DNA from 2 places in the Alteromonas sp. 009811495 genome. Region 2 is predicted to be linked to the other one. Evidence: predicted binding sites of a transcription regulator. Region 2 holds the regulator's gene; the other holds the start of a gene.
The links. The regulator FNR, encoded in region 2, switches genes on or off when oxygen is low (the NO sensors DNR and NnrR bind a similar motif). The targets are predictions, from matches to a motif close to TTGATCTAGATCAA.
Positions count from the first base shown of each region.

Region 1 (4,432 bases), 1.4 Mb from region 2:
ATTACTGTTGGTTTCTTGAGATAATGCAGACGTGCTTACGCACGAAAGTACCGCAGCGGTAACTGCAGCATAAGTAAAGTGTATACGCATGGTTCTTATGTATTTTCTTTAATGCGCTCCGCCCGAGCACATGTTGATGTGGAAGTAAGCTTGCTGTGCTTGCAAATACGACTGCGAGCTTACCGTGAAGCACAGGCCGGTATCCGGGCTTACTCACCAATGCGTGTAGCGCACATATTGGCTCTTTTACCTTCCCATCTTGAAAAAGGTCGCTTTTTTTGCACTTGATACTTAAGCACATGGCGACAACAAAGACAGTGGTGTATGAAAAGAAAATGTCTAATGTGACATTGAGTTTACCGTTGCGGGGGCAGCATCAGGTTTACACTGATTTCCCGTTTAACGCCAATAACCGCAGAACTTAATTGTTATTGGCGCACCTACGCGTCACGCAGTATATAGAAAAGGTGTGTGGTTTAAAACCCGAGCTTTAGCGGTGGCTCTTGCAAGGCCGCAAGTTGCTCTTTAAGCGCTAGAATTTGTCCTTCCCAATACTTGTCTTCAGCGAACCAAGGAAACGCACGCGGAAATGCGGGGTCTTCCCATCTACGTGATAACCACGCCATATAATGGACCATACGCATAGCGCGAAGCGGCTCAATCAAAGTTAACTGACTCGTATCAAAAGGGTGAAACTCTTCATAAGCTTCTACCAGCGTATCTAATTGCAGTAATTGTTGCTGGCGGTCGCCACTAAGCATCATCCACAAATCTTGAATAGCGGGGCCCATCCTGCAGTCATCTAAATCGACAAATGTTGGGCCGTCACGCCATAAAATATTGCCTGGATGACAGTCGCCGTGTAGGCGTATAGATGATGAAGGACGATACGCTTTTTTAGTCGCTTCAATAACGGGGTTTAGAATAGCAAAAAACGCGGTCTTTAAATGCGCTGGCAATAGCGTGCTTTGCTCTAATACTCTCTTTGGTTCGTCAAGGTAGCTTTCAACATCGATAGTAGGGCGATGGGCAAAGGGGGTAGCTTGTGCTACGCGGTGAATGCGTCCTATGAATCGTCCCATCCACTCTAGTTGATCAAGATTATCATTTTCAAACTGTCTTCCACCCACAGAAGGAAAGAGTGTAAACCGGTAGTCCGTGCCGTCAACAATGTGATGATGCAGTGTCTCACCGTTCAGTGTAAGCGGAGCAGCGAGTGGAATTTCGTTTTCCAGCAGCGCTTGCGCAAACGCGTGTTCCTCTAAAATTTGGGCATCTGTCCAACGCGCGGGTCGATAGAACTTGGCAACATAGCGTTGTCCATCTTCAGCTAGGAATTGATACACCCTGTTTTCATAGCTGTTCAGCGCCAGCAGTCCACTTTGTAAAAAAATGCCCTGTGACTCCAGGGCATCTAAGATGGTGTCGGGGCTAAGCCCCGAAAATGAAAAATCTGTCATCGATAAAGAAATTTGGTTGGTTCATCAACAGTAACCGTTTCTCCATCAATGGTGGTGGTTACGCTAATAAATATATCGGTAACGGTATCTTCCAGATTATAGGCGTCGGTTGCAACTGAAATCGGCGTGCTATAAACCGCGCCGCCTTCCACAGTTACTTCTTGCTCGCCAATGTACTGGTAATCAGGCAAACCTTTAATGGTTACTGTATAGGTATGCGGTTGTTGAGTTTTGTTTAACACTTTAATGGTGTAAACATTCTCAATTAATCCTTCATTGGTCTCGCGGTACAGCGAATTTCTATCGCGAATAATGTCCACTTCGGTGGGGCTACGTGTCCAGATATTGGCAAACAGCAATCCCATCATAATGACGAGGACCACAAAATAACCAATAAGCTTAGGCCGTATTATATGCGTTTTGCCTCCAGACAGTTCTTCTTCTGAGGTAAAACTTATAAGGCCTTTGGGGTAACCCATTTTGTCCATCACGCCGTTACATGCATCAACGCATGCACCGCAGTTGATGCACTCATATTGAAGGCCATTTCGAATATCAATGCCGGTGGGGCACACCTGCACGCACAGGTTACAATCAATGCAGTCACCGAGGCCTTTTTCTTTTACTTGCTCATGAGAAAGCTTGCGAGGGCGAGGGCCGCGTTGTTCACCGCGATTGGGGTTATACGATACGGTAAACGTATCTTTGTCGAACATGGCAGACTGAAAACGCGCGTACGGACATATATGCGTACACATTATCTCGCGCATATAACCTGCGTTACCGTAGGTACATACCGCAAAAAAGATGACTGAAAACGCTGCCCAAAAACTGGTATCGAAAGTAAAAAAGTCCACAAACAAACTGGCAATAGGCGTGAAGTAGCCTACGAACGTTAGCGCTGTAAGTAAGGCAACTAAAACCCACGCAGTATGCTTAGCTGTTTTACGCAAAAATTTATCGGCATCCATGGGTCTGGCGTCTAGTGCAATACGCTTGTTTCTTGGGCCTTCGCACTTTTCTTCAAACCAGGTATAGATGTAAACCCATGTGGTTTGCGGGCACATAAAACCGCACCATACTCGCCCTGCAAAGGTGGTTACAAAGAACAAAGCAAATGCCGAAACAATAAAAATATAGGCAAGCAGGGTTAGGTCTTGCGGCCACAGTGTCAAAGAAAATATGGTAAAACGCTGCTCGCCAATATCGAGTAATACGGCTTGCTGGCCATTGTATGAAATCCATGGAATGACGGCGAAGAGTGCTAAAAAGAAAAGGCCGAAAAAGCGTCTAAAAGACTCTAGGGGACCTTGTACTGCGCGAACATAAATGCGGCTGCGAGAGTCGTAACGCTTGCCCTCGGTAGCACCTTTGGGTTTATGTACCTTTACCGGTGTTACATTTTTTACCGGTATTTGTTCATTCATAATAAAACCTTAGCTGACATTGCCAAACTGCCTTAGCAGTATAACAGTTTGCGCTACATGATATTTAATGTAGATCAATGATGGTGGGCATCATCCATACTTTCAAAGTTTCAGTCAATACTGAAACTTCAGAATTCATTTGGGTGCGATTAATGAACAGCTTAAGTGACTATAAACCTAATTTCATATACTTGCGTATGATTCAGTGTATTTACAGTCATATAGAGGCAGCTTTATTATCAATATGCGACATTATCGTGACAAGGAGCGTTATTAATAGGTAATAACGCATATAAAGAGTAGTAAATACTTGCCTGTTTCCTGTACAGTTATTCGTGGTCTATACTCAGTGATAGTCGCTTCTGTGGGGGAAACATGCACTGAATAGTCTTAAATGTCTGTCATAATTAGCTGAGAAGTCATGTTACGCTTTTTTATCATCGCTGCTGAAATTATTGTTTTAGTTATTGTGCTGCGCTCGCCGTTTGCTCAGTATCTATTTGAAGATATACAAAACTCCATTTCTAATTGGCTGGCGGAGATGGCAACTATGCCAGAGCGAGAAAAGTTGGAAACATTGCGCATTCAAATAAATAGTCAGCTAAGTCCGTTAAAGCCTTACCAGCAAAGTTATGTGTTAGAGATAACACAAGACGCCACTACGGTGCACCGCTTCCACCGAACCTATTGTGAGAAAGATGACATTAACCCAAATTTCACGGGAACTAAACGCGCACACCTTTGCCTAATCATTAAACAGTCACCGTTCATTCAAGACGCTCGCGTTAACTAGAGTTCATACAAGACGCTCTAGTACACGCGCATAATTTTTGGAGTATCAACCAAATTGTTGTGCACTGCGTACGAATGTTGAGTGCCTGCAAAGAGGAGCATTAGCGTGAATAAAACAAGTGTGTTAGTAGGGTTAAGTTGCGTAGCATTGTTAGGCTATGGTGTTACGGCTGAGCCTTCCCATGCAGCAGAAGTAAAAATTACTTGGGAAGAGCCTGAATCATATTCTGATGTAAGGCCGTCAAACGAATCGCGTAAGCGCTTTAGAGAGCGAACGCTGAACGAGCTTGAAGCGCATATTGTAGAGCTAGCAGCAGACTTGCCTGAATCTCAAGTTCTGTCGATCACTGTAACCAACGTCGATTTGGCAGGAGAAGTATGGCCAAGTCAATTTGTTGGGTTTGGTAATGCAGGCGCAAATGATATTCGAGTCATCCGTCGTATTGATATTCCGAAAATGACATTTAGTTATACACTCACTGACGCAGCGGGTGAGGTAGTGGCAAGCGAAGATGAAGTGAAAATAAAAGACATGGATTTTATGGAATCAAACATACGACGCCATCGTAACGAATCTTTGTCTTACGAAAAAACCATGTTAGATGAATGGTTTTCAGATACTTTTGTTAAACAGCAGGTTGCCGCCAATAATTAACGTATAGGTACAGCAGGGCTGCAAGTGAGCAGGAATATTTGCAACCAACGATATAATGGTAAATAGCAACAAAAAGGTCGCCCTAGAGCGACCTTTTT
Region 1 is NZ_CP113972.1:689,226-693,657, forward strand. It holds gene OZ660_RS03125 (TonB-dependent receptor plug domain-containing protein) at 1-90, opposite strand, end outside; cobalamin riboswitch at 178-459, opposite strand; gene OZ660_RS03130 (serine/threonine protein kinase) at 477-1,460, opposite strand; gene ccoG (cytochrome c oxidase accessory protein CcoG) at 1,457-2,887, opposite strand; gene OZ660_RS03140 (hypothetical protein) at 3,309-3,680, shown strand; gene OZ660_RS03145 (DUF3016 domain-containing protein) at 3,801-4,334, shown strand.
Region 1: ccoG (cytochrome c oxidase accessory protein CcoG) is a predicted target of FNR. The motif match lies at 2,952-2,965, and genes of this name have one in related genera.

Region 2 (4,432 bases):
CCAGCCTCTTGCTGCACCAGCACCTAACGCAAGTCCTATTTTCATTTATCGCGGTTCCATTATATTGACTACTTCGATAGTGTTGTCATTATCTAGTGCGCTCTCATCTGCACTTGTATTAAAAGAGGGTTGATCAAAACCGATATCGCCACCTTCTACCGGGCCATCTTGTGTGGTAATTGATTTAAAATCGTATAAATTGCTGTCTACCAAGTGTGAAGGTGCCACGTTTTGCAGCGCCCGGAACATAGATTCGATACGACCTGGAAAGCGACGATTCCAATCTTGCAACATGGCTTTAATATTCTGGCGCTGTAGGTTCTCTTGTGAACCGCATAGGTTACACGGAATGATAGGAAACTCTGCTGCCTGAGAATATTTTTCGATATCTTTTTCAGTGCAATAGGCTAGTGGGCGAATAACAATGTGTTCACCGTTGTCGCTAACAAGCTTTGGTGGCATCGATTTTAGTTTACCGCCATGAAACATATTTAAAAAGAAGGTTTCTAGCATGTCATCACGGTGATGGCCTAGTGCAATTTTAGTTGCTCCTAATTCTTTCGCAGTGCGATACAAAATACCGCGACGCAAACGGGAGCAAAGAGAGCAGGTTGTTTTACCTTCAGGAATTTTATCTTTAACAATTGAATAGGTGTCTTCTTCGACGATTTTGTAATCGACACCAATGCTATCTAGATACTCAGGTAAAATATGCTCCGGAAAACCGGGCTGTTTCTGGTCTAGGTTTACGGCAACAATGTCAAAGTGAATAGGCGCAATTTTCTTTAAAAATAAAAGAATGTCGAGCATGGTGTAACTGTCTTTACCGCCTGATAAGCACACCATTACCTTGTCATTATTTTCAATCATTCCAAAATCGCCAATGGCTTTACCCACATTTCGGCGAAGGCGTTTTTGAAGTTTGTTGAAGTTGTACTTTTGCTTACTTTGCGTCGCATTTAAAGGCGCCGCATCAGCACCATTTGTGCCTAGACTCATAATTAACTAGCTTGGTTTGTAATAAAAGGCACATTATACAATAAAGCACCTTTTCGAAACCATGCCTGCGCGCGTTAATTTATTCGCTATTGTTTACTCAGAGCACTTGTTCGTTCAGAGCTCTTGTTCGGTTAGCATATTGACATCCTACTTTGCACAGTACTTAGTTTGCCAACGGTGATATAAAACCGTCGGGCTTGAGTGCCAACACATCGCAGTTCAGTTCATCGATAACATGTTCTGCAGTATTACCAATCAAAGCGGCTGAAATGCCAACTCTGCCAACTGTGCCGATGATAACGAGTTCTGCGTCAATGTCTTTTGCAACCATGGGGATAACCTTTTCTGGTAATCCTTCTTTAACTACGCATTTATTATCAGGTACACCATATTTAAGTGCGTGGGCGCGCATTTCTTTCTGGTGGTGCTGCTTAACCGCATCATGATAAGTGTCAGGGTCGAACTCAGGGACTTCAATAGCAATATTTAGCGGTGTTGAAGGGTAGCTGTTAACAAGATTGACATTCCCTTTTAAAAGCGACGCATAGTCGTTGGCAATAACGGTAATTTTATCATTGAGCGCGGCATGTTCGTCGTCTTCAGTACCTACGTTTACAGCAGCAATAATTTCGCCACCTTCTGGCCAATCGTGCTCTTTTACCAATAATACTGGACGAGGGCATTTACGCATCAGGTGCCAGTCTGTGGGCGTAAATATAACGGATGCCAAGTCATCATGTTTCTTAGTTGCTTTAACCACTAAATCGATTTGATTGTCCAAGGCATAATGAATAATTGATTCATAGGCGCGATTATTCCATTCAACAACAATATCAGTTTCTCCATAGCCTTGCTTGTGAAGCTCTCCTGATAGCCATTTGGCGTGTTCGTTAGTGACAGCGTCGCGCATTGACTCTCTTTCATCAGGGCTAAGCATAGTGGTCATGTCATAAGAGAGATCGTATACCACCATCATGGCTGTTACTGAAGCGCCCAATTTTGACGCTAATTCGTAGGCCCTGCTTAAGGCAGGTTGTGTGTCTCGCTCGGCATCAACAACAGCAAGGATGCGTTTGTACTCAATCATAACTACCCCTTATAAACAAAAGCTTAGTATTTAGTTTTATAAATACGTTGGACGCTTAAGGTAAGTGTAAACGACAATACTAAAAACGTTAGTTGTTTTAGATCAATAAATAAAAAAGGCGCAAACAAAGCGCCAATCTTAATCTTGTTACCAGTTGCTGATTAGGGTTCCTAACCGTTACACACAACGCTGGGACCGTTAAGTGCTTCTAGTTTTGTACTAAGCCTATCAAAATCTAAAATAGTAATAAGCTTGCCATCTACCTTGATAATACCGTCTTTTTGGAAGCGACTTAACAGGCGACTTATCGTTTCGATGGTCAAACCTAAATAGTTACCTATTTCGTTACGAGTCATCGTTAAGTGAAACTCTCTGTGTGAAAAACCACGTTCCTCAAAACGTTGAGACAAATGCGAGATGAAATATAAGAGACGCTCTTCGGCTGTGCGTTTGTTTAACAGCATAATCATATCGTGATCTTGCTTAATTTCCGCACTCATGAAGCTCATAATCTGGTGACGAAGTTTTGGAAATTGTACTGACATTTCATCTAACGTTTCGTAGGGGAGTTCGCACACCATTGCAGTTTCAAGAGCCTGCGTGTAGCTTTGATGCTGATTTTCACGTAGTGCATCAAAGCCTATGATATCGCCGGGAAAGTGAAAACCTGTTATCTGCTCTTCACCTTCTTTGTTTGTAACAAAAGACTTGAAAGAGCCTGTGCGAACAGCAAAGAGTGAACGAAAGGTATCGCCAGTTTGGATAAGCGTATCGCCCTTGTGGAGTGGCTTTTTACGCTCAATGATGTCATCAAGAGACTCAATTTCTGTCTTATTCAATGCCACTGGTAGACATAAATGACTGAAACTGCAGTTTTGACAATGTATAGAGAATTGGCTTCCTTTGCTCATAAATGCTAACTCACAAATTACAGGGTTTACTTTGTTATGATACCGCAAGATTTAGGCGATTGCGCGATAAATCAGATAAACAGCATATATAGCCATTATGCTCGCGATCCCTTGTCTAACCAATGTGTTTTTAAATCCAGAGATCAACCATTGACTCCCCAAGCTTGTCGCAATCAGTGTAGGCAAGGTGCCTAATCCAAAGAAGAACATAATTGCGCTACCTTGCAAGGCACTGCCAGAAGCCAATGACCATGTTAAAGTTGAATAGACTAACCCGCACGGTAACCATCCCCAAATGAAGCCGTAGGGAAAGGCGCTCAGCGGCGTTCTAAATGGTAAAAAACGTTTAGAGTAAGGCTGTATTTTTTTAAATATCCCGTTGCCCAACCGTTCTAGTTTGGTTAAGCCTGTATACCACTGCCCGAGATAGCATGCCAACAGCAGCAGCATGATGCCGCTAATCAGTGAAAGTGCATAATTTGCGAGAGGAATATAATCTGCGGCAATTTTTCCAAAAAAACCAGTTATACCGCCTGCGATGGTATAACTGACAATGCGCCCAATATTATAAGTCAGGGTATAGGGGAAGGGTGAAACGCCTTTTGGGGTAACCATTCGTAGTGCGGTGACAATACCCCCACACATTCCTACACAGTGAACGCCGCCTGCGAGCCCAATGAGAAAGGCAGAGAAGTAATTAATGCCTTCCATGAGTCTCGTTTTCAGGTTGATTGACTGATGTTTTCGCTGTGTTCGTGTGTTTAGATAAGTGAGTTAATTCTTCTTTTTCTTGCAGTTTCTTACGTTGTTCTGCAAGTTGTTTTTCCTCTGGCGACAGATCATCATCAAACAAAATACTGTAGCCTTGACGATCGAGGTCTTCAAACTGATTGGACTTTACAGCCCAAAAGAAAATAACGATAGCGACGGCCACGATAATGATGGCGATGGGTATAAGGACGTAAATAATGCTCATGCTACTTACTCAATAGTCGGGTTGAGTTTGTCACCACAATAATAGAACTTAGTGACATGCCTACCACAGCCATCCAAGGTGAAAGCAAACCAGATACAGCAAATGGTAGAATCAGAATGTTGTAACCTACAGACCAGCCAATATTTTGCCTAATTTTTTGTTTTACTTGCTTGGCGGTGGTAATTAACTCTGGAACAGAAAGTAATTGATCGCCAAGTAAGATAACATCGGCGGCGGTTTTTGCTACATCCGTTGCATTACCCACCGCTATAGCAACATCGGCGCTTGCTAATACTGGTGCATCATTAATACCATCTCCCATCATCATCACTTTTTTTCCGCTGGCTTGCATTGCCTGTACTTCGTGAAACTTATCTTCAGGAGTAAGACCACCTTTTGCAAGCTGTATGGGAAGGTGCTGTGATAGGGTATCTACATTGTGTTGGGTATCACCGCTAA
Region 2 is NZ_CP113972.1:2,111,205-2,115,636, forward strand. It holds gene OZ660_RS09735 (patatin-like phospholipase family protein) at 1-45, opposite strand, end outside; gene ttcA (tRNA 2-thiocytidine(32) synthetase TtcA) at 46-999, opposite strand; gene uspE (universal stress protein UspE) at 1,163-2,086, opposite strand; gene fnr (fumarate/nitrate reduction transcriptional regulator Fnr) at 2,257-2,997, opposite strand; gene OZ660_RS09755 (sulfite exporter TauE/SafE family protein) at 3,049-3,708, opposite strand; gene ccoS (cbb3-type cytochrome oxidase assembly protein CcoS) at 3,695-3,973, opposite strand; gene OZ660_RS09765 (heavy metal translocating P-type ATPase) at 3,975-4,432, opposite strand, start outside.